DNA from 3 places in the Pseudomonas sp. Eth.TT006 genome. Region 3 is predicted to be linked to each of the others. Evidence: predicted binding sites of a transcription regulator. Region 3 holds the regulator's gene; each other region holds the start of a gene.

Region 1 (7,723 bases), on a different contig from region 3:
TGAAGGTCGCCGTTCACGTCTGATTGCAATAAAAGGGAACCCTGCGCGCGACCGTCTATCCTAAAAGTGCATCCCACTATTCTGGAGCGACACCATGGGTTCCACGTTCAACGGTCTGATCGGCCTGATCATCCTCGCCCTCGACATCTGGGCCATCATCAACGTGCTGAAAAGCAGCGCCGAGACCGGGATGAAAATCCTCTGGGTCCTGCTGATCATCCTCCTGCCGGTGCTGGGCCTGATCATCTGGGCGATTGCCGGACCACGGGGCAATGTGCGGATCTGACGCGCTCCCAAGAACCCCATCTTCCCTGTAGGAGCTGCCGCAGGCTGCGATCTTTTGATCTTGTCTTTTTAAAAACAAAGATCAAAAGATCGCAGCCTGCGGCAGCTCCTACAGGGTTTGTGGTCCTCCGATGAAGTGAGGTTCGACCTGTCATCTTCGGCAACGTAGAATGCGCGCCTTTCCCGGGCAATCGTCCCCACGATTGACGCCCGCGCATTCATCGGAGCACTTGACCATGACCGTCACCAAGACCAGCGAATACCTGGAAACCCTCTACGAAGGCTACGGCCAGCGTTTTCGCATGGAAAAACTGCTGCACGAAGTGCGCACCGAACACCAGCACCTGGTGATCTTCCAGAACCCGCGTATGGGCCGGGTGATGGCGCTGGACGGCGTGATCCAGACCACCGAAGCCGACGAATTCATCTACCACGAAATGCTCACCCACGTGCCGATCCTCGCCCACGGTAGCGCCAAGCGTGTGCTGATCATCGGGGGCGGTGACGGCGGCATGCTGCGCGAAGTGACCAAGCACGCCGGTGTCGAGCACATCACCATGGTCGAGATCGACGGCACCGTGGTCGACATGTGCAAGGAGTTCCTGCCGAATCATTCCGCCGGTGCCTACGATGATCCGCGCCTGAACCTGGTGATCGACGACGGCATGCGTTTCGTCGCCACCACCACGGAAAAATTCGACGTGATCATCTCCGACTCCACCGACCCGATCGGCCCGGGGGAAGTGCTGTTCTCGGAAAACTTCTACCAGGCTTGCCATCGCTGCCTGAACGAGGGCGGTATCCTCGTGACCCAGAACGGCACGCCGTTCATGCAGATCGACGAAGTCAAAACCACCGCCGGTCGCCTGCGCAGCCTGTTCCCCGACTGGCACTTCTACCAGGCGGCCGTGCCGACCTACATCGGCGGTTCGATGACCTTCGCCTGGGGCTCGACCAATCCGGCCTACCGCAAGCTGAGCCGTGAAGTGCTGCAACAGCGCTTCATCGGCAGCGGCATCGTCACCCGCTACTACAACCCGGAAATCCACATCGGCGCGTTCGCGCTGCCACAGTACGTGCTGCAGGCGATCAACAAGCCAAGCAACGACTGACGGCACACCCCCCTGTAGGAGCTGCCGCAGGCTGCGATCTTTTGACTTTGTTTTTTAGATCAAAAGATCGCAGCCTGCGGCAGCTCCTACAGGAGGTATCTTTTTTTTCATGTTTTGCCGCTGCAATCCTTTGGAACGATCAATCTCGCCAAATTGTCGAGATACAGGTAAGCCCATTTGCGGGTCTGATCGAGGAGGCACCGATGCAAAAGTGGAAGGTCACTTTCGTGGATGATCATGGCGAAATTGTTGATGAGGTGTTCGAGTGCACCGCACGCCCCAGCGATGACGAGGCCGCGCGCCTGATCAAGGAACGGCTCCTGCCCGTGGCCGCCAAACTGGATCTGAACGATCTGGAAGGGCGCGCCCCCGATGCTGGCGTCAAAAGCCTCGAAACGCAAAACAGCATCAAGATCCGCAGCATCACTCCGATCTGAAATTCTTCTTGTCACCCGACGCACCAGACCTTGGCAGCGCCTCTCTCTTGGGGCTACTCTGCAAGCGAGATCAGCGAATGAATCGCTAAGGTCTGGTCTTGTCAGCTACATGCTTGCTTCCCGCGTGCAACCACGTTGCCGCTGTACTTTGGCCTGCAAGGCCCGGGGCGGGAATACGGAAAGTCTATCCATCGATCGAGGGGGACGATTCATGAGCACAGCCTATCAAGAAGACATCAGCAGCACCGTTCTGCGCCGCATGAAAGAAGGCGGTTTCGATTTTTCCCGCTTCCATCCCATCGAGTTCTACGCGATTTTCCCCGACGAGGAGGGCGCACGCAGGGCTGCCGGCAAGTTTCGCGGTGAGTCGATCAATGCCCAGGTCAGTGCGCGCGACGATGGCGCCTGGTCGCTGGAATTGAGCAAAGTGATGTACGCCACGTATGACGACATTGGTGACTTCGAGCAGGGTTTCTCTGCCGTGGTCGAGCCGCTGGGCGGCATCATCGAAGGCTGGGGCGTGAAGCAGGAGGTGCGCAGCCGTTATCGTCTGAACTGATCTCGGGTTCGTTTTTTAAAGTCAAAAGATCGCAGCCTTCGGCAGCTCCTACAAGTGATTGGTGTAGAGCTGCAGGAGGCTGCGATCTTTTGCTTTTGCTTTCAAAACATTTCAAACGGACAAAAAAAAGCCACCGGAGAGGGTGGCCAAACGGGAAGAGCGGTAAGCAGAGAAAACCGGTCAAGGCCAAGCTCTGCGGGGACTGCGTAGGCAGTCCGGATCAGTTGGGCTGAAGCCTTCAGCGACTGAAGGTGTCAGCAGATGCGCCGATTATCCGCAGCCCGGCGCGAGCAGTGAAATCAACTCTGACTATGCTGGTGATAGACGACGGCACTGCGTCGCAATGAGGCGGGGGCGATCAGGCTGGGGCATTTGTCGCACAGGAATGGTGCGCCGCCGCTGGTGTGATTATCCAACCGATTGAAATCAAAGCGTTTATGCCGATGGCACGGGCCTTGCGAAGGTCTGTTTGTCCGGGTGACAAGGAGTACGGCATGATCCGCACCTATTTTGATGAAATGTACGATGCCGGCGGCCTGGTCCGCCCGCATTACCGGGAGTTCGCCCGCTGGCTGGCCGACACGCCTGACGAGTTGCTGGCACAACGGCGACGCGAGGCTGATCTGCTGTTCCACCGGGCCGGCATCACCTTCACGCTCTATGGGGACGAGCAGGGCACCGAGCGCCTGATTCCTTTCGACACCATCCCGCGCAGCATTCCCGCCAGCGAGTGGCGGATCGTCGAGCGCGGCTGCATCCAGCGGGTCAAGGCGTTGAACATGTTCCTCGCCGACCTCTATCACGAGCAGCGCATCATCAAGGCCGGGATCATCCCCGCCGAACAGGTGCTGGCCAACGAGCAGTACCAGTTGGCGATGCAGGGGCTGGACCTGCACCGCGATATCTATTCGCACATCTCCGGCGTCGATCTGGTGCGCGATGGCGACGGCACTTACTACGTGCTCGAAGACAACCTGCGTACCCCGAGCGGCGTGAGCTACATGCTCGAAGACCGCAAAATGATGATGCGCCTGTTCCCCGAACTGTTCGCCGCGCAGCGCATCGCCCCCATCGACCATTACCCGAACCTGTTGCTCGACACCCTGAAAAGCTCCAGCCCGATCGACAACCCGAGCGTGGTGGTGCTGACGCCGGGGCGCTTCAACAGTGCGTTCTTCGAACACGCCTTTCTGGCGCGGGAAATGGGGGTGGAACTGGTGGAGGGCGCGGACCTGTTCGTGCGTGACGACAAGGTGTTCATGCGCACCACCGACGGGCCGAAAGCGGTGGACGTGATCTACCGGCGGCTCGACGACGCGTTCCTCGACCCGCTGGCGTTCAACCCCGACTCGATGCTCGGCGTGCCGGGGCTGTTATCGTCCTACCGCTCGGGCAACGTGGTGCTGGCCAATGCCATCGGCACCGGCGTGGCCGACGACAAATCGGTGTACCCGTTCGTCACCGAGATGATCCGTTTCTACCTTGACGAAGAGCCGATCCTGAAGAACGTGCCGACCTGGCAGTGCCGTAATCCTTCGGAACTGTCCCATGTACTGGCCAATCTGCCGGATCTGGTGGTCAAGGAAACCCAAGGCTCCGGCGGTTACGGAATGCTCGTGGGGCCGGCGGCAACCACGGCGGAAATCGACGCGTTCCGCGAGCGCATCAAAGCCAAGCCGCACGCGTACATCGCGCAGCCGACGCTGTCCCTGTCGACCTGCCCGACCTTTGTCGAAAACGGCATTGCGCCGCGCCATATCGACCTGCGTCCGTTCGTGCTGTCCGGGCGTGAAACCCGGGTCGTGCCCGGCGGTTTGACCCGTGTCGCCTTGCGTGAAGGCTCCCTGGTGGTGAATTCCTCCCAGGGCGGCGGAACCAAGGACACCTGGGTGGTCGAGGATTGAAGGAAGCTTGCCATGTTAAGTAGAACTGCCTCGGATCTGTACTGGATGTCGCGTTATCTGGAGCGCGCGGAAAACCTCGCGCGGATGCTCGATGTCAGCTATTCGCTGTCGCTGATGCCGCAAGACGGGCGCGGCGACGGCCTGCACGAACTGGCCATGCCGCTGTTGATCACCGGCACCCTCGACGATTATCTGGAGCGTCACGGCGAACTGCATGCCGAACGCCTGCTGCACTTTTTCGCCCTCGATGCGGCTAACCCGGCGAGCATCTACAGCTGCCTCGGCGCAGCGCGCGCCAGTGCGCATGCGGTGCGCGGGCGGATCACCGCCGACATGTGGGAAAACATCAACGCGACGTGGCTGGAGATTCGCGGGATCGCCGAGCAGGGCCTCAGCCGCTACGGCATGAGCCGTTTCTGCGAGTGGATCAAGGAGCGCTCGCACCTGTTCCGTGGCGCGTCCTACGGCACCATCATGCGTAACGATGCGTTCCGCTTCATTCGTCTCGGTACCTTCATCGAGCGCGCCGACAACACCCTGCGCCTGCTCGATGCGCGCTACGAAATGGCCGGCGATCAGGCCGACGCGGTCAGCGACGGCACCGCCCACGCCTATTACCAGTGGAGTGCGCTGCTGCGCGCGTTGTCATCGTTCGAGGCCTATACCGAGATCTACCGCGACGCTCCGGGCGCCCGGCATGTCGCCGAGTTGCTGCTGTTACGCGCCGATGTGCCGCGTTCGTTGCGTGCCTGCACCGAGGAAATCGACCAGATCCTTGCGCAACTGCCGGGGGCCAACGGCCGCCCGGCGCAGCGTCTGGCGGCGGAAATGGACGCGCGTCTGCGTTACACCGGCATCAACGAAATCCTCGCCGAAGGCCTGCACGCCTGGCTTACCGAATTCATCCCGCTGGTGCGCCAGTTGGGCAATGCCATTCACAGTTCCTACCTGGAGGCTGCATGAGACTTTCCATTAGCCACGAGACCACCTATCACTATGACGATCAGGTGCGGGCGAGCATCCAGTATCTGCGCCTGACCCCGCACGACAGCGAGCGCCAGCACGTGTTGAGCTGGCAGCTCGATCTGCCGCGCCCGGTGCGCGCCCAGCTCGATCCGTTCGGCAACATCCTGCATGTGCTGACCATGGACGAACCGCACGAAGCGATCATCATTGGCGCGCGCGGCCAGGTCGACATCGACGAATTGCGCGAGGCCGAGCATGAGAGCCAGTCGGCGCTGCCGTTCCTGCGCTTTACCCGTCTGACCGAAGCGGACGATGCGTTGCGCGCGTTCGCCGACAAATCCTGCAAACAACGCCGTGATCGCACCGCGCTGATCGACCTGATGCACGGCTTGAACCAGCACATGACCTACACGCCGGGCTCCACCGAAGTCGACACCAGCGCCGCCGAAGCCTTCGCCGGCCGCGCCGGGGTATGCCAGGACCACACCCACGCCTTTCTGGCGTGCGCGCGCAGTCTGGGGATCCCGTCGCGCTATGTTTCCGGGTATCTGTACAGCGAAGACGCCGAACACCTGGCCAGTCATGCCTGGGCCGAAGCGTGGCTGGATGACGCCTGGTACAGCTTCGACGTGACCAACCAGTTGGCGCGACCGGAGCGCCATCTGAAGCTGGCGGTAGGCCTGGATTACCTGGATGCCTGCCCGGTGCGCGGCATGCGCCGGGGCGGCGGCAGCGAGCAGATGCATGCGAAGGTGCTGGTCTCGCCGACGCCGGTCATCTCCGTACAACAACAGTAAACCCCGCCCCTGTAGGAGCTGCGGCACGCTGTGATCTTTTGCTCTTGATCTTTAAAATCAAAGTCAAAAGATCGCAGCGTGCCGCAGCTCCTACAGGTTGATTTTGGGGAAGCATGTCAGGGCTTCACCTTGCGCCCCGCCATGTGCTGCAAATAGCCAATCAACTTCTGCAAATCCCCCTCCGGCAACACCTCCGTCGAAAACCCCGGCATCTTCGCCTGCGGCCACTGGCGCAAACTCTGCGGATCGCGAATGTAGCGCTTGAGGAAATCCGCGCCGAAGTACTCGGTCGGGTTATACGGAATGTTCAGATCGGGCCCGAACTGCGCATCGCCCGCACCGTTCAAGCGGTGGCAGGCCAGGCAGTTTTTCTGGAACAGCGCAAAACCCTGGTTCACCGGGTCATCGGCTTTCAGTTTGGGGTCGGGCAACAGGGCAGGGAAGCGCTCGGCCACTGGCGCCATGCGCTTGATGCTGGCCACTTCGAACGGCCACTGCTCAGGGCTGATGTTGCCAGCCTGCGGATCGGTCCACACCAGATAGAACGGCCCCGCGCTGTGTTTGCCCTCGGACAGGGGCGGCCACGGCTGCGCCGGGTCCTCGATCGCCAGCCACGCCCGCGCGCCGGTGGTATTGAGCAGCGGTGCCGCGCTCAGTTCGGCAGCAAAACCGTCCAGCGCTACCGCTTGCAGGTGATCGTCCGGTTTGATCCCGGTCAGCAGCGCCGCCACCGGCACGGCGCGATAAGTCATGTCCTTCTTGTAGGACACATCGTTCTTGACCGTCAGGGTTTGCACCTGGGGATGCTTGAGCAATTCCTCGGTCTGCCAGCTGCGATGGGTTGCGCCCAACTGCAGATCCAACTGTGCGGCAGACAAGGGCATGCTCAGCAGCACGGCCCAGAACCCGATGAGCGTTTTCAAATGATCGCCGTCCATGTCATGAAAGTGCACAAAGGTTGGCACAGCCACGCTGGCCCGGGTAGCGGGCCAGTGACATTTTTGATGGCGATGACGTGCACCCGGCCGTTGAGTCAGCCGATGACCTTGGTCAGATTCGGCAAAATCAGCAACAGCGTGGTGGCGAAGAGAATGAGCCCGGCTTGACGAACTTTCGGTTGTTTGAACATGGCTAGACCGCCTTTATTGTTATTTCCTGATGTCTGCCTGCATATCCATGACGGCAGACGCTGCACTTCCTGTTGAAGAACGTCGGCCCCGGCAAAACCCGACGACCCTGACGTACATGTACTACCTTAGAGCCCGCGTCACCTGCGGCTTAGATCCATTTCATATGTATTTGCTGCCGCTAGCGATAAAAAAGGCATGAGGCGTATTGCCAGCTTCTTCGCCGCCCGCTTGCTAGACAACTCGCGCACCTGAACCGGTTCACCAGACGCTTGATGACCGTCCGTCTGAGCGTGCGCGTCAACGTCATTGAGCGCTGTGGTCATTGAAACCTCGACGGCGCGGGACAACAGTGACACCACGAAATTCACTCACCGCACAGGTTCGAGGACGTCATGACCCAAGCTTTGATTTTCGATGCGTTGCGCACGCCCCGCGGTAAAGGCAAGGCCGATGGCGCGCTGCACAGCGTAAAACCGGTGAATCTGGTCGCAGGATTGCTGACCGCGCTGCAGAATCGCACTGCGTTGGACACC
Region 2 (7,723 bases), on a different contig from region 3:
TGCCATTGCCGATCATCACCAGTTTGAGTTTTTTCATCAGGTTCTCCGGGGAGCTGCGGCGGGCCTGTTGGGGCCGTCGGGCCGTGCTCGACAAATTTTGCGCAAACAAAAAAAGGCGTCCCGCTAGTTGCCTAGCGAGGACGCCTTTGTCCTGGTCCCGTTCTCTCGGGAAGCCCGGCCTTCGTCGTTGAAGGTTGGGCTTTATGTATGTTGAAAGAGGTAATGCAGTGGTTGTGCCAAGTGGCGAAGGGGGCGGGTTTATTGGGATTTGGTCGTTTTTCAGGGTTATTTTTTGCACTGAATCGAGGCGGGTTGCTCATTCGTGGGGCGTTCAGGCGGGTGGCTTTTTGGTGATTGGGCTGACGCCTTCGCGAGCAAGCCCGCTCCCACAGGGGATCTGTGTCGTTCACAGATCCACTGTGGGAGCGGGCTTGCTCGCGAATGGCGCGACGCGGTTCAACTGTGAAACAACAAAACCAGCAGCACCAGATTCCCCAACAAAGCCAACAGCGCCACCGTCCGCCAGACCTTCAGCGGCTCTCGCTCCAGCAAAGGCCTGGGCCGCACGCTCAAACTGCGCCGTTCACCCTGTTCCAGCAGCAATAACCATTCTTCAGCGGTTTCAAAGCGCTGTTGCGGATCGGCCGCCACGCCGCGCTCCAGACTTTGCACGAGCCATTCCGGCAAGTCCGGGCGATAACGGCTGGCACTCACCGGCACGCCGAAGCGCGGTCGCTGGAAGGCTTCGATCTCGCCATAGGGAAAATGCCCGGTCAGCAGGAAATACAGGCTCACACCCACTGCGTACAAATCCTGTTGCGCACTCGGCGGTTCGCCGCGAAAGGCTTCCGGGGCGATGAAACTCGGGGTTCCCGGCAGGGTAGCCGGCGTGTCTTGTGAGAGTCCCGGGCAGTACGCCAGACCGAAATCCAGCAGGCGCAACTCGCCGTCATCGCCCAGGTGCAGGTTCTCCGGCTTGATGTCGCGATGCAGGATCTGCCGGCGATGCAGCAGGCCCACTGCGCGTAACAGGCGCTCGGCAAGCTCCTGCCACTGCGCCAGCGGCAATGGATGATTGCGCTGAAACAGCTCGGCCAGGGTCGTCCCGGAATATTCGCGCATCACGTAGTACAAATGCTGACGCTGAGTGACGGCATGGACTTCAGGAAAATGCCGCCCGGCCACGCGCTTGAGGAACCATTCTTCCGCGAGCAAGGCCTGTCCGGCCTGCGGATCGTCGGCCAGCCGCGCCGGCAAGGTTTTCAGCAGCCAGTTCGCGCCTTGCCCGTCAATGACCCGATACAGCAGCGATTGCTGGCTCTGACCGACCAGGCCTTGCACCTGCCAGCCTTCGAACACCTGCGCGGTTTTCAGCGGTGGTGGCAGCGGCCATTGCTGCAAATGAATCAGCGCATCACCGAGGCTCGCTTCGCCGACAGCCTCGACCCGCACCAGCAGCGCACTGGCGTTGTCCTGACTGCCTGCCAGGTGTGCGGCGTTGACCAGCGTGTGTGCGGCGCTGTCGAGATCCGGCTGATCGCGCAGAATCGCGGCAATCGCGGTATCGCCCAGGGTCGACCACACGCCATCGCTGAGCAGCACGAAACATTCGTCCGCGCGCAACTCGCCATCGAGAAAGTCCAGCACCAGATGCTGATCCAGCCCCAGCGCGCGTTTGAGCACGTGCTGCATGCCTGGTTGATCCCAAACGTGATCCTCGCTGATCCGTTGCAGGTAGTCAGCGTGCCAGCGATACACCCGGCAATCGCCGACGTGAGCCAGGGTGAAGCGCTGGCCGCGCAGAACCAGTGCGCTGACCGTGGTCAGCAACGGTTGCCCGCCGCCATTGGCCTGCAGCCAGCGGTTTTGTGCGAGCAGCAGGCGGTCCAGCGCCTGCGCCACGCTCCAGGTTTGCGGCGTGGCGTAGTAATCGAGTGCCAGCGCCTGCAGGGTCGAGCGTGCGGCCAAGCCACCGTCGGCGCATTGGCTGACGCCGTCGGCGATGGCGAACAGGTAACCCTTGCTGGCGGCCAGCGCCGGGGCGGGCGTGACCAGGCGCAAGGCGTCCTGGTTTTCCGCGCGCGGCCCGGTGGCGCTGGCTTCGGCGAAACTCAGTTGCAGCGGCATTGCCCGTTCAGACTCGCGCAGCGGTCACAGCAGCCGAACCCCAGGTGGTTCTCCAGCGACGTTTGACCCCGTGCAGACCGAACCACGCCAGCACCCCAAGGCTGGCGAACAACCACAGCGCCAGTTGATAGCTGCCGGTGCTTTGCTTGATCGCGCCCATGCCCGCCGCCAAGGCAAAGCCGCCGATGCCGCCAGCCATGCCGATCAGCCCGGTCATTACGCCGATTTCCAGGCGAAAACGTTGCGGAACCAACTGGAACACCGCGCCATTACCAGCACCGAGACCCAGCATGGTGCAGACGAACAGCGCCAGTGCGGCGTAGGAACTGGGCAGGTTGAAACCGACGGCCGCAATGCAGATCGCCGCCACGGTGTACATCGCCAGCAAGGTGCGAATGCCACCGAAGCGATCCGCCAGCGCGCCACCCAGCGGGCGCATCAGGCTGCCGCCGAACACGCAGGCGGCGGTGTAGTAACCGGCCGTGACCGGGCTCAGGCCGTACTGGTCGTTGAAGTAGCCGGGCAGGGCGCTGGCCAGACCGATGAAGCCGCCAAAGGTCACGCTGTAGAAAAACATGAACCACCAGCTGTCGCGGTCGCCAAGGGCCTTGAAATAGTCAGCCATGGCTTTGGCTTTCGGCCGCTGCGGCGCGTTTTTCGCCAGCCAGGCGAACAGCACCAGGGTCAACAACAGCGGAATCAAGGCGAAGCCGAACACATTGCTCCAGCCGAACGACGCCGCCAGCACCGGCGCGATCAACGCGGCGAACACGGTGCCGGAGTTGCCCGCGCCGGCGATACCCATGGCCTTGCCCTGATGCTGCGGCGGATACCATTGCGAGGCCAGCGGCAGGGCCACGGCAAACGAGGCGCCGGCCATGCCGAGGAACAGCCCGAGTATCAGCGCTTGTTCATAGCTGTGGATGCCCAGTTTCCAGGCACCGAACAGTGCACAGATGACGATCACCTGACCGATCAGCCCGGCGGTTTTTGGCGACAGCCGATCCGCCAGCATGCCCATCACAAAGCGCAGCACTGCACCGGCCAGAATCGGCGTCGCCACCACCAGGCCGCGCTGTTGCGTGGTCAGGTGCAGGTCGGCGGCGATTTGCACGGCCAACGGGCCGAGCAGGTACCAGACCATGAAGCTCAGGTCGAAATACAGAAACGCTGCGAACAGGGTCGGGGTATGGCCGGATTTCCAGAAGCTTGAATTCATCGCGCACCTCGGCTGAAAAGAGTCTCGAAAGGAGTCACAGCAGGTGGCGCGCCGCCACGGCCGCACCACCGGCCCCGGGCTGTGGGGCCAAAACGCAAAAACGCCGCTACCGGTTCGCCGATGGGGCGAGCGGGTGAGCGACGTCTTTGTCGTAGGTGGGGCAACCGCCGTTGGTTACCTGTGGGTTTTACTTAGCGAGATTTGTGCCAACCGGTGAAAGATCAAAAGCCCCTCACCCTAACCCTCTCCCGGAGGGAGAGGGGACTGACCGAGGTGTCTGGCGTTAAACATCGACCTGAGAAACCGAGTCGATTATGGATTCACAGCAGAAATCACAGGTCAGCGTATTTCCCGAGCATCCCCCAATCAGTCCCCTCTCGCGGAGGGTGAGGGACTGACCGAGGTGTCTGGCGTTAAACATCGACCTGAGAAACCGAGTCGATTATGGATTCACAGCAGAAATTGCAGGTCGGCGTATTTCCTGAGCATCACCCAATCACTCCCCTCTCCCGGAGGGAGAGGGGACTCACCGAGGTATCTGGCGTTAGACATCGACCTGAGAGACCGAGTCGATTATGGATTCACAGCAGAAATCGCAGGTCGGCGTATTTCTCGAGCATCCCCCAATCAGTCCCCTCTCCCTCCGGGAGAGGGCTAGGGTGAGGGGCTTTTCAGCGGTGAGAATGCCTCAGCCCAGCAGCTCGCTCATCGCGATGATCTGCTCCGCCACTTGAATCAGCTTCTGCTGGCGGCTCATGGCCTGGCGGCGCATCAGGGTGTAGGCCTCGTCTTCGTTGCAGTCTTTCATTTTCATCAGCAGCCCTTTGGCCAGTTCGATGCGCTTGCGCTCGGCCAGTTGCTGGTCGCGGGCCTGCAATTGCGCGCGCAGGGCCTGATCGCTTTCGAAGCGGGCCATCGCCACATCCAGAATCGGCTGCAGGCGCTGGGCGTGAATGCCTTCGACGATGTAGGCGCTGACCCCGGATTTGATCGCCTGGCGCATCACCCCCGGGTCATGTTCGTCGGTAAACATCACGATCGGCCGCGGCTGGTCGCGGCTGACCAGCACCACTTGCTCCATGACATCACGCCCCGGTGACTCGGTATCGATCAGGATCACGTCCGGGCGCACCGTTTCGACGCGGGCCGGCAGGTCGATGGTCAGACCGGATTCATCGATGACCTCGAAACCGGCCTCGGTCAATGCGGCCTTCAGACGCCCGACCTTTTTCGCGGTGTCGTTGATCAGCAGAATACGCAACATATTGGCGATCTCCTGTCAGCGGCGGGCGAGAAGGGCAGTGGCATCGCTCAGAGCGTGCAGCCTGAAACTGCGGGCGTACGCCGCTGGATCGCTGCCGTCCCAGATTTTGCCGTCGAGCAACTGACTGCTGCGCATTTCCTTACCCCAGGCCGCGACGCCCACGGCGGTGGCGGCTTCACGGTAGATACCCAGCTGCTGCACCTGCCGCGCCACGGCGAGGTAGTCAGGGTCCTCGCGCAACAGGCCCCAGCGGCGGAACTGGGTCATGAACCACATGCCGTCGGACAGGTACGGCAGATTCACCTCGCCATTGCCGTGAAAGCGCAAGGCGTGCGGGTCCTGCCAGCGGTTGCCCAGACCGTCGGCGTAATCGCCGAGAAAACGCGGCTCGATGCATGACAGCGGGGCGTCGAGGTATTCCGCGGCGCTCAGCAGTTGCGCGGTGCTGCGGCGGTTTTCCGGGCTTTGTTCGATGAAGCGGCTGGCCTCGAGAATCGCCATCACCAGCGCGCGCGCGGTGTTCGGGTATTGCTCGACGAACGCGCGAGTGCAGCCGAGGACTTTTTCCGGGTGATCGGGCCAGATGGTCTGGCTGGTGGCCAGGGTGAAGCCCAGATCCTGCTGCACGGCGCTGGCCGCCCACGGCTCACCGACGCAGAAACCATCGATGCGCCCGGCTTGCAGGTGCGCGACCATTTGTGGCGGCGGCACCACCACGCTGTCGACGTCCTGCAACGGATGGATGCCCTGACTCGCCAGCCAGTAATACAGCCACATCGTATGGGTGCCGGTGGGGAAGGTCTGGGCAAAGGTCAGTTTTGCGCGGCTTTGGTGCGCATGCCGGTCCAGCGCTTCAGGACTGGTCACGCCCAGTTGCTGCAAGCCGTGGGACAGGTTGAGGCTCTGGCCGTTCTGGTTCAGCCCCATCAGCACCGCCATGTCACACGGGGCGACGCCGCCGATGCCCAAGTGCACCGCGTAAATCATTCCGTACAGGCTGTGGGCAACGTCGAGTTCGCCGCTAACCAGCTTGTCGCGCAGGGTCGCCCAGGATGCCTGGCGCTTGAGGTTGATCGTCAGCCCGTAAGGTTGGGCAAAGCCTTGCGTGGCGGCGACCACCACTGAGGCGCAATCGCTGAGGGCCATGAACCCCAGGTCGATCACGGTTTTTTCCGGGGCATCGCTGCCGTTGACCCAGGCCAGTGGCCCGACGGATGAATCGCTCATATAAAAGCACCTTGCAAAAAAAAGCGCCGTCCCAGGCTTTGCCCGAGCAAACCTGAGGACGACGCCATTGTCCGTGCCCGCACGCCGCCATTGGCCTGTGGACTGATGAGCGGGAAGGTGCAAGGCATATGCCAGTCGCGTTGATTTACCTGTGTGCCTCGCGCCGGGGGAGGTTGCCCGGCTATAATCGCCGCCTCTTTTCGCCGCTCGAGTCATCGCCGCCCATGTACACCCTGGCCCGTCAGCTGTTGTTCAAACTTTCCCCGGAAACTTCCCACGATCTGTCGCTGGATCTGATCGGCGCGGGTGGGCGTTTGGGCCTCAACGGCATGCTGTGCAAGAAGCCGGCGAACGTACCGGTGACGGTCATGGGCCTGGACTTCCCGAATCCGGTGGGGCTGGCGGCCGGTCTGGACAAGAACGGCGCGGCCATCGACGGCTTCGCGCAACTGGGTTTCGGTTTTGTCGAAATCGGCACCGTGACCCCGCGCCCGCAGCCGGGCAACCCGAAACCACGGATCTTCCGCCTGCCGGAAGCCGAGGCGATCATCAATCGCATGGGCTTCAACAACCTCGGCGTGGACAACCTGCTGGCGCGGGTCGCCGCCGCCAAGTACCAGGGCGTGCTGGGGATCAACATCGGCAAGAACTTCGACACCCCGGTCGAGCGCGCGGTGGATGACTACCTGATCTGCCTGGACAAGGTCTACGCCCACGCCAGCTATGTGACGGTCAACGTCAGCTCGCCGAACACCCCGGGCCTGCGCAGTCTGCAGTTCGGCGACTCGCTCAAGCAGTTGCTGGCAGACCTGGCCACGCGTCGCGCCGAACTGGCTCTGCGTCATGGCAAACACGTGCCGCTGGCAATCAAGATCGCCCCGGACATGACCGACGAAGAAACCGCGCAGGTCGCGCAGGCGTTGATTGAAACCGGGATGGACGCGGTGATCGCCACCAACACCACCCTGAGCCGCGTCGGCGTTGAAGGTATGGAGCATGGCGACGAGGCGGGTGGTCTGTCCGGTGCGCCGGTGCGTGAGAAGAGCACCCATACCGTGAAGGTGCTGGCGGGCGAGCTGGGCGGCAAGTTGCCGATCATTGCCGCGGGCGGGATCACCGAAGGCAAGCATGCGGCCGAGAAGATCCTGGCGGGCGCGAGTCTGGTGCAGATCTATTCCGGTTTCATCTACAAGGGCCCGGCGCTGATCCGTGAGTCGGTAGACGCCATCGCCGCCCTGCGCTGAGTTTACTGAGGATCCTGTGATGAGGGGGCTTGCCCCCGTTGGGTTGCGAAGCAGCCCTCTGCGGTCCATAAGGTAAACCGTTTTGCGGTCTTGACGACTGCTCCGCAGCCGAACGGGGGCAAGCCCCCTCGCCACAGTAGTCCAGTGCTGGCAATTGATTTTTGCTGGCATAAAAAAGGGCTCCTCGAAGGAGCCCCTGGGCCGTAGCCCGCCGTCCGGGAAGGACGTGCATGGTAAGTCGTCAGAAATTCAGATTGTCGTGTTGCAATAAGTGCCCTGTGTCAGCCAACGGCGTGAAGTTCGTTGAGTCTGTGGATTCCCGCAGTGCCGGTCATACCGTCCCAGTTGTCGCCGCGTCCTTCTCGCCAGCCGTTGATCCAGGCTTGACGTACCGACGGTAGAGTAAATGGGCAAAGCTCGCGGGATTTGCCACCAACGCCATATTGATATCCGCGCAAAAATGCTCTTTCCAACGGATCACGCTTAAGTCTTCTCATAGGGTGTTTCCCTCACTTGTTGACTGTGTTCATCGCGTTGACCTCAATCGAGGTCTGGCAGAAAGATTTCTGCCGTTGGGCGGCTCGCTGCCGGCGTGGCGAGCCAAGGTGTTGACGCCGTTGGGACGTCAACCTGTGATCAGTT
Region 3 (7,723 bases):
AGGGCTGCCGCGTGTATGGCAACAGTCATGGTTTCATCGGCGGTTATGCGTCGACCCGGCACAGCTTGAGCTGCGTGATGATCGCCGAGGCCGACGGCCAGATGCAGCGCGATTACTGGTATGACGTCAATCGCCAGGGCAGTCTGCTGGCGGACCCGGTGAGCATCGGCCAGCGTGCTGCGCAACGGGCGGCGAGCCGTCTGGGCGCGCGTCCGGTGCCGACCTGCGAAGTCCCTGTGCTGTTTTCTGCCGAGCTGGCGGGTGGATTGTTCGGCAGCTTCCTGTCGGCGGTGTCGGGCGGCAGTCTGTACCGCAAATCGTCGTTCCTCGAAGGCACTTTGGGCCAGATGCTATTCCCGGAATGGCTGACCATCGATGAACGCCCGCACTTGATGCGCGCCATGGGCAGTGCGTCCTACGACGGGGATGGCCTGGCCACGTACGCCAAGCCGTTCGTCGAAAAAGGCGAATTGGTGTCGTACATTCTCGGCACCTACTCCGGGCGCAAGCTCGGTATGCCGAGCACCGCCAACGCCGGCGGCGTGCATAACCTGTTCGTCACCCACGGTGATGAGGACCAGGCAGGGCTGCTCAAGCGCATGGGCCGTGGCTTGTTGGTTACGGAGTTGATGGGGCATGGCCTGAACATGGTCACCGGCGATTATTCGCGCGGAGCGGCGGGTTTCTGGGTCGAGAACGGTGAAATCCAGTTCGCGGTGCAGGAAGTGACCATCGCCGGCAATATGCGCGACATGTTCAAGCAAATCGTTGCGGTCGGTAATGACCTGGAACTGCGCAGCAACATTCGCACAGGCTCGGTGCTGATCGAGCGGATGACTGTCGCAGGTAGTTAAGCCCAAGCGGCCACAAAAAAAGACGCGCCACCCAGCCGGGTTGCGCGCCTTTTTTATGCCTGCTCTGTAGGAGCTGCCGAAGGCTGCGATCTTTTGACCCTGGCTGTCAGCCACCTTCATCGAAATAGTTGTTGATCAACTTCACCAAAGCGTCCAGCGCTTCCTGTTCCTGATGGCCTTCGGTGCTCAGATAGATCTTCGTGCCCTTGCCGGCGGCCAGCATCATCATCGCCATGATGCTTTTGCCGTCCACCGTGGTCTCCGGCGTACGCCCTACCCTGATCGTGCAATCCGGGAACTGGCCCGCCACGCCAACGAACTTGGCCGACGCACGGGCATGCAAGCCCAGTTTGTTGATGATTTCGATTTCCAGAGCAGGCATCGCGGTGTGAATCCTTTAAGTGAGGTCGCGGTGGCGAACCTGGACGTTCTTCAGGGTTTTCTGCAGGGCCTGACCCAGGCGTTCGGTCAGGTAAACGGAGCGGTGGTGCCCGCCGGTGCAGCCGATGGCAATGGTGACATAGGCGCGGTTGCTCGCGGCGAAGCGCGGCAGCCATTTATTCAGATAGCCGAAGATGTCCTGATACATCTCTTCAACTTCCGGTTGCGCCGCCAGGTACTCGGCAACCGGCGCATCCAGACCGGATTGCGCGCGCAGTTCCGGCTTCCAGTAGGGGTTGGGCAGGCAACGGACGTCGAACACCAGGTCGGCATCCACCGGCATGCCACGCTTGAAGCCGAACGACTCGACCAGAAAGGCCGTGCCCGGCTCCGGCTGATTCAGCAGGCGTAGCTTGATGGTGTCACGCAACTGGTACAGGTTCAGGTTAGTGGTGTTGACCTTGAGGTCGGCCAGGTCGGCGATCGGGCCGAGCAGGGCGGTTTCGTCTTGAATGGCTTCGGCCAGCGAGCGGTTGGCGGTGCTTAACGGGTGGCGTCGACGGGTTTCCGAGAAGCGCTTGAGCAGGGTTTCGTCATCCGCATCCAGATAGAGCACGTCGCACTGGATGTGGCGGCCGCGCACTTCTTCCAATAGCTCGGGGAAGCGCGACAGATGGCTCGGCAGGTTGCGCGCATCGATCGAAACGGCGACCAGCGGCTGGGCCAGTTCAGTGTGGACCAAGGCGCGTTCGGCCAGCTCCGGCAACAGGCCGGCAGGCAGGTTGTCGATGCAGTAGTAACCACTGTCCTCAAGGACATCCAGTGCCGTACTTTTACCTGAGCCGGATCGGCCACTGACGATGATCAAACGCATGATTACTGCCCGTTTTGCTCGTCCACTACAACCTGGTACAAGGCTTCGTTGCTCGAAGCACTGCGCAATTTATCGCGCACATCCTTGCGATCCAGCATGCTGGCGATCTGGCGCAGCAACTCCAGGTGCGCATCGGTCGCGGCTTCCGGGACCAGCAATACAAACAGCAGGTCAACGGGAGCGCCGTCGATGGCGTCGAAATCGATAGGGGCTTCAAGGTGCATCAGCGCGCTGATGGGCGACTGGCAACCCTTGAGGCGACAGTGGGGAATGGCGATGCCGTTGCCGAAACCGGTGGAGCCGAGTTTCTCACGGGCGATCAGCGCTTCGAAGACATCCTGCATCTCCAGATCCGGCACTTCGCGGGCGATCAGGTTGGCAATCTGTTCGAGGGCTTTCTTTTTACTGCCGCCCGGCACGTTCACCAAGGAACGGCCGGGGGTCAGGATACTTTCAAGTCGAATCATGGGTTGGGGGTGTTAACGACCGGTTGCGCCCTGGAGGAGGCTCTGGGTCTTTTCCTTATGCTTTTTGAGTTGGCGATCCAGCTTGTCGGTCAATGAGTCGATCGCAGCGTACATGTCGGTATCTTCTGCGTTGGCGACCACTTCGCTGCCGGGTATATGCAAGGTGGCTTCAATTTTCTGCTTGAGCTTTTCGACACACATCGTGACCTGCACGTTGGTGATCTTGTCGAAATGGCGCTCCAGTCGCTGGAGTTTTTCCTCGATGTAGGAACGCAGAGGTGGGGTCACTTCCAGTTGGTGTCCACTGATGTTGACTTGCATACAGCTTCTCCTTCGTTGCCAGTGCATAAAGCGGCAGGCCGGATAGCCTGCCACTGGAACGCTGTAACGTGGCTTACATCAACCGCTTGCGTTCGCTCGAAGGCGCGATCCCGAGGGATTCGCGGTACTTGGCGACGGTGCGGCGAGCCACCTGAATGCCTTGTGCCTCCAGTAAACCAGCGATCTTGCTGTCGCTCAATGGCTTTTTCTGATTTTCCGCCGCCACCAGTTTTTTGATGATCGCGCGGATCGCCGTGGACGAGCATTCGCCGCCTTCGGAGGTGCTGACGTGGCTGGAGAAAAAGTATTTCAGTTCATAAATACCGCGCGGGGTATGCATGAATTTCTGCGTGGTGACCCGGGAAATCGTCGACTCGTGCATGCCGACCGCTTCGGCGATGTCGTGCAGGACCAGCGGTTTCATCGCTTCGTCACCGTACTCCAGGAAGCCGCGCTGGTGCTCGACGATCTGGGTGGCGACTTTCATCAGTGTTTCGTTGCGGCTTTGCAGGCTCTTGATGAACCAGCGCGCCTCCTGCAGCTGATTGCGCATGAAGGTGTTGTCGGCGCTGGTGTCGGCGCGGCGCACGAAGCCGGCGTACTGGGCGTTGACCCGCAGGCGTGGCACCGATTCCTGGTTCAACTCGACCAGCCAGCGCTCGTTGTCCTTGCGCACGATGACGTCAGGCACGACGTATTCGGCTTCGCTCGACTCGATCTGTGAACCGGGGCGTGGATTGAGGCTCTGCACCAGTTCGATGACCTGGCGCAGTTCATCTTCCTTGAGCTTCATGCGCCGCATCAGCTGGCTGTAGTCGCGGCTGCCGAGCAGGTCGATGTAATCGCTGACCAGACGCTTGGCCTCGTTCAGCCAAGGGGTCTTGACCGGCAATTGACGCAGCTGCAGCAGCAGGCATTCGCCGAGGTTGCGCGCGCCGATGCCGGCCGGTTCGAATTGCTGGATGCGGTGCAGGACGGCCTCGATCTCGTCCAGCTCGATGTCGAGCTCCGGATCAAAGGCGTCGAGAATTTCTTCGAGGGTTTCGTCGAGGTAGCCCTGATTGTTGATGCAATCGATCAGGGTCACGGCGATCAGGCGATCGGTGTCAGACATCGGCGCCAGGTTCAGTTGCCACAGCAGATGGCTTTGCAGGCTTTCCCCGGCGGAGGTGCGGGTGGTGAAGTCCCACTCGTCGTCATCGCTGCTGGGCAGGCTACTGGCGCTGGTCTGGTAGACGTCTTCCCAGGCGGTATCGACGGGCAACTCGTTGGGGATGCGCTCGTTCCATTCACCATCTTCCAGGTTATCCACCGTAGGCGCGGCAGTTTCCTGATAGGACGGTTCCTGAATCTCGGTATTGGGTTTTTGCTCGGCGTTGTCGGCCAGAGGATCGGAATTGTCGAAGTCGTCGCCGTCTTCCTGGCGTTCGAGCATCGGATTGGATTCCAGGGCCTCCTGGATTTCCTGTTGCAGGTCCAGTGTGGACAATTGGAGCAGGCGGATGGCCTGTTGCAGCTGCGGTGTCATCGTCAGCTGCTGGCCCATTCTCAAGACTAGCGATGGTTTCATGGCAGGGGCTTAACACCTTATTCGCCGGCGCGCATGCGCCATCCACTACAGGGCGCCGGAGCGCCAAACTTAAGCAAATTATATGCCTGAAACTGTCGTGTTTGCCTAGAGCGCCGTAACAATAAAAGCGTAAAAAACAGCTTCAGCATGACAGCGCCCGCAGGGCAGGCCGAATGCGCTCTGGGTTCAGAGACGGAACTCGTGGCCCAGATACACTTCCTTCACCAGATCGTTGGCAAGGATGGTCGCAGCATCACCTTCGGCGATCAATTGACCGTCGTTGACGATGTACGCGGTTTCACAGATATCCAGCGTCTCACGAACGTTGTGGTCGGTGATCAGTACACCGATGCCCTTGGCCTTGAGGTGGTGGATGATCTGCTTGATGTCGCCGACCGAGATCGGGTCGACACCGGCGAACGGTTCGTCGAGCAGGATGAATTTCGGTGCGGTGGCCAGGGCGCGAGCGATTTCCACCCGGCGGCGCTCACCACCAGACAGGCTCATGCCCAGGTTGTCGCGGATGTGGCTGATGTGGAATTCCTGCAGCAGGCTTTCCAGTTCCTTGCGACGACCGGCCTTGTCGAGTTCCGCGCGGGTCTCGAGGATGGCCATGATGTTGTCGGCCACCGACAGTTTGCGGAAGATCGACGCTTCTTGCGGCAGATAGCCGATCCCGGCCTTGGCGCGGCCGTGCATCGGCTGGTGGCTGACGTCCAGGTCGTCGATCAGTACGCGGCCCTGATCGGCCTGCACCAGACCGACGATCATATAGAAGCAGGTGGTCTTGCCGGCGCCGTTCGGGCCAAGCAGGCCGACGATCTGGCCGCTGTCGATCGACAGGCTGACGTCACGCACGACCTGGCGGCTTTTATAGGCCTTGGCCAGGTGCTGGGCTTTCAGGGTTGCCATTACTGAGGATTCCCTTCGGTTTTCTTCTTCGGCTGGATCACCATGTCGATACGCGGACGCGCTTCGGTGACCTTGCTGCCGGTGGCGCGACCGGCGCTCGCCAGTTTCTTCACCGTGTCATAGACGATTTTCTCGCCCTGAGTGGTGTTGTTGTCCTTGTCGACAACCTTGGCCTTGTCGATCAGCACGACGCGGTTTTGTGCGGCGTGGTACTGGATCGTCACGCCCCAGCCCTGTACTGGCTTGGTGTCACCCTGGGTCTGCAACTGCTCGAAGTAAGCCAGGTTGCCGACCGAGGTCACGACATCAATGTCGCCGGTCGGGGTGCGGGTGATGGTCACCGTGTTGCCTTTAACGATCATCGAGCCCTGAGTGATGATCACGTCGCCCTTATAAGTGGCAACGCCATTCTTGTCGTCCAGCTGGGCGTCGTCGGCCTGAATGCGGATAGGTTGCTGCTGATCGTTCGGCAGAGCCCAGGCGCTCACGCTTCCCAGTGCTGCGCCCAGACTGAGCAAAATAGGGAGGGTTTTAACGAGCCTCATACTGTCCTCTTACGTTCGATTGCAGGTGTATCCTGCTGTCCTTCAAATACGCCTTCATTCCCACGCCAGTCGATACACCGCCAGCGCCGTCGATTCTAACGGGTTGCTCGGTCTGCGCATATTGCTGCTGAGGGAACACCGTCATGCGTGTGCTGGTGATCAGGGTGTCGCGGTTCTTTTCATCGGTGCGCTTGATGCGTACCGAGTCGATCAGTTCGACCTGAGTGCCGTCCGGATTGACTTCACCGCGCTCGCTGGTCACGTGCCACGGGAATTCGGTACCGCGGAACATGTTCAGGTCGGGCTTGGTGACCAGGGTCACGTCCGTCGCCTTCAGGTGCTCGGCCTTGTCCGAGGTCATCTCGTACTGCAGCTTGCCGTCCGGAAGGTACTGCAGGGTATGGGTGTTGGTGGCGTACCAGTCGATGGCCGTGTCTTCGACCTTGACCGCAGGTTTGTCGAGGAAACGTTCCGGACTGATGTTCCAGTAGCCGACGGCCGCGAACATCGCCGCGATACAGCCGAACAGCAGGAAGTTGCGAAATTTTTTGCTAAACATGATTTGGCTCACAGGTACGCGGCGTTGGCCGCATCAAGGCGGCCCTGGGCGCGCAGGATCAATTCGCAGAATTCGCGGGCGGCGCCTTCGCCACCACGGGCCCGGGTCACGCCATGGGCGTGTTCACGGACGAAATCGGCAGCGTTGGCGACGGCCATGCCCAGACCCACGCGGCGGATCACCGGCAGGTCTGGCAAATCGTCACCGAGGTAGGCGACCTGTTCATAGCTTAGGCCCAGTTGCGCCAGAAGGCCGTCCAGAACCACCAATTTGTCCTCGCGCCCCTGAAACAGGTGTGGGATCCCGAGGTTCTTCGCCCGCCGCTCGACCACCGGGGTCTTGCGGCCGCTGATGATCGCAGTTTCGACGCCAGCATTCATCAGCATCTTGATGCCCTGGCCGTCGAGGGTGTTGAAGGTCTTGAATTCGCTGCCGTCTTCAAGGAAGTACAGACGCCCGTCGGTGAGGACGCCGTCGACGTCGAATACCGCGAGTTTGATCGCTTTGCCGCGCTGCAGCAGATCGGTGGTCATTACATCACTCCTGCACGCAGCAGATCGGAAAGGTTGAAGGCGCCGATCGGGCGGTCTTCTTCGTCCACGACAACCAGTGCGTTGATTCGGTGGTCTTCCATGATTTTCAGCGCTTCGGCGGCGAGCATCTCGGGGCGTGCGGTTTTGCCGTGCGCGGTCATGACCTGGTCGATGGTGGCGCTGCGGATGTCGATGCTGCGGTCCAGCGTGCGGCGCAGGTCGCCGTCGGTGAAGATCCCGGCCAGTTTGCCGTCGGCTTCAATAATAGCGGTCATGCCCAGGCCCTTGCGGGTCATTTCCATGAGCGCGTCCTTGAGCAGGGTGCCACGTTGCACTTGCGGCAGCTCTTGGCCGGCGTGCATGACGTTCTCGACTTTCAGCAGCAGGCGTCGACCCAGTGCACCGCCCGGATGGGAGAAAGCAAAATCTTCAGCAGTGAAGCCACGGGCTTCCAGCAGTGCTACGGCGAGGGCATCGCCCATCACCAGCGCCGCGGTAGTAGAAGACGTCGGCGCCAGATTCAGCGGGCAGGCTTCGTGCTCGACATGCACATTGAGGTTGACTTCGGCGGCCTTGGCCAACGGTGACTGCGGATTGCCGGTTACGCTGATCAACTGGATGCCCAGGCGTTTGATCAGCGGCAGCAGGGTGACGATTTCGTTGGTCGAGCCGGAGTTGGACAGGGCGAGGATCACGTCGTCGCGGGT

The links. Region 3 encodes sigma-54, which starts transcription at its own class of promoters, with help from an activator protein. Its sites were predicted from a motif close to ANTGGCATNNANNTTGCTNT; they were not measured.
Region 1: the regulator sigma-54 is predicted to act here: its motif matches at 2,836-2,855, upstream of ACXR0M_RS26925 (circularly permuted type 2 ATP-grasp protein).
Region 2: the regulator sigma-54 is predicted to act here: its motif matches at 5,954-5,973, upstream of ACXR0M_RS25095 (CmpA/NrtA family ABC transporter substrate-binding protein).

Annotation. Positions count from the first base shown of each region.
Region 1 covers NZ_JBTJEN010000031.1:12,050-19,772, reverse strand. Annotated here, with positions in the region: gene ACXR0M_RS26950 (hypothetical protein) at 1-23, shown strand, start outside; gene ACXR0M_RS26945 (PLDc N-terminal domain-containing protein) at 95-286, shown strand; gene speE (polyamine aminopropyltransferase) at 522-1,397, shown strand; gene ACXR0M_RS26935 (hypothetical protein) at 1,601-1,834, shown strand; gene ACXR0M_RS26930 (ribonuclease E inhibitor RraB) at 2,046-2,393, shown strand; gene ACXR0M_RS26925 (circularly permuted type 2 ATP-grasp protein) at 2,888-4,297, shown strand; gene ACXR0M_RS26920 (alpha-E domain-containing protein) at 4,310-5,260, shown strand; gene ACXR0M_RS26915 (transglutaminase family protein) at 5,257-6,060, shown strand; gene ACXR0M_RS26910 (c-type cytochrome) at 6,177-6,998, opposite strand; gene ACXR0M_RS26905 (acetyl-CoA C-acetyltransferase) at 7,583-7,723, shown strand, end outside.
Region 2 covers NZ_JBTJEN010000022.1:12,103-19,825, forward strand. Annotated here, with positions in the region: gene nirB (nitrite reductase large subunit NirB) at 1-37, opposite strand, end outside; gene ACXR0M_RS25080 (protein kinase domain-containing protein) at 457-2,127, opposite strand; gene ACXR0M_RS25085 (nitrate/nitrite transporter) at 2,135-3,346, opposite strand; gene ACXR0M_RS25090 (ANTAR domain-containing response regulator) at 4,035-4,610, opposite strand; gene ACXR0M_RS25095 (CmpA/NrtA family ABC transporter substrate-binding protein) at 4,626-5,837, opposite strand; gene ACXR0M_RS25100 (quinone-dependent dihydroorotate dehydrogenase) at 6,062-7,081, shown strand; gene rmf (ribosome modulation factor) at 7,363-7,578, opposite strand.
Region 3 covers NZ_JBTJEN010000002.1:191,880-199,602, forward strand. Annotated here, with positions in the region: gene pmbA (metalloprotease PmbA) at 1-854, shown strand, start outside; gene ACXR0M_RS04010 (HPr family phosphocarrier protein) at 961-1,236, opposite strand; gene rapZ (RNase adapter RapZ) at 1,252-2,109, opposite strand; gene ptsN (PTS IIA-like nitrogen regulatory protein PtsN) at 2,112-2,576, opposite strand; gene hpf (ribosome hibernation-promoting factor, HPF/YfiA family) at 2,589-2,897, opposite strand; gene ACXR0M_RS04030 (RNA polymerase factor sigma-54) at 2,971-4,467, opposite strand; gene lptB (LPS export ABC transporter ATP-binding protein) at 4,654-5,379, opposite strand; gene lptA (lipopolysaccharide transport periplasmic protein LptA) at 5,379-5,924, opposite strand; gene lptC (LPS export ABC transporter periplasmic protein LptC) at 5,911-6,483, opposite strand; gene ACXR0M_RS04050 (KdsC family phosphatase) at 6,492-7,016, opposite strand; gene ACXR0M_RS04055 (KpsF/GutQ family sugar-phosphate isomerase) at 7,016-7,723, opposite strand, start outside.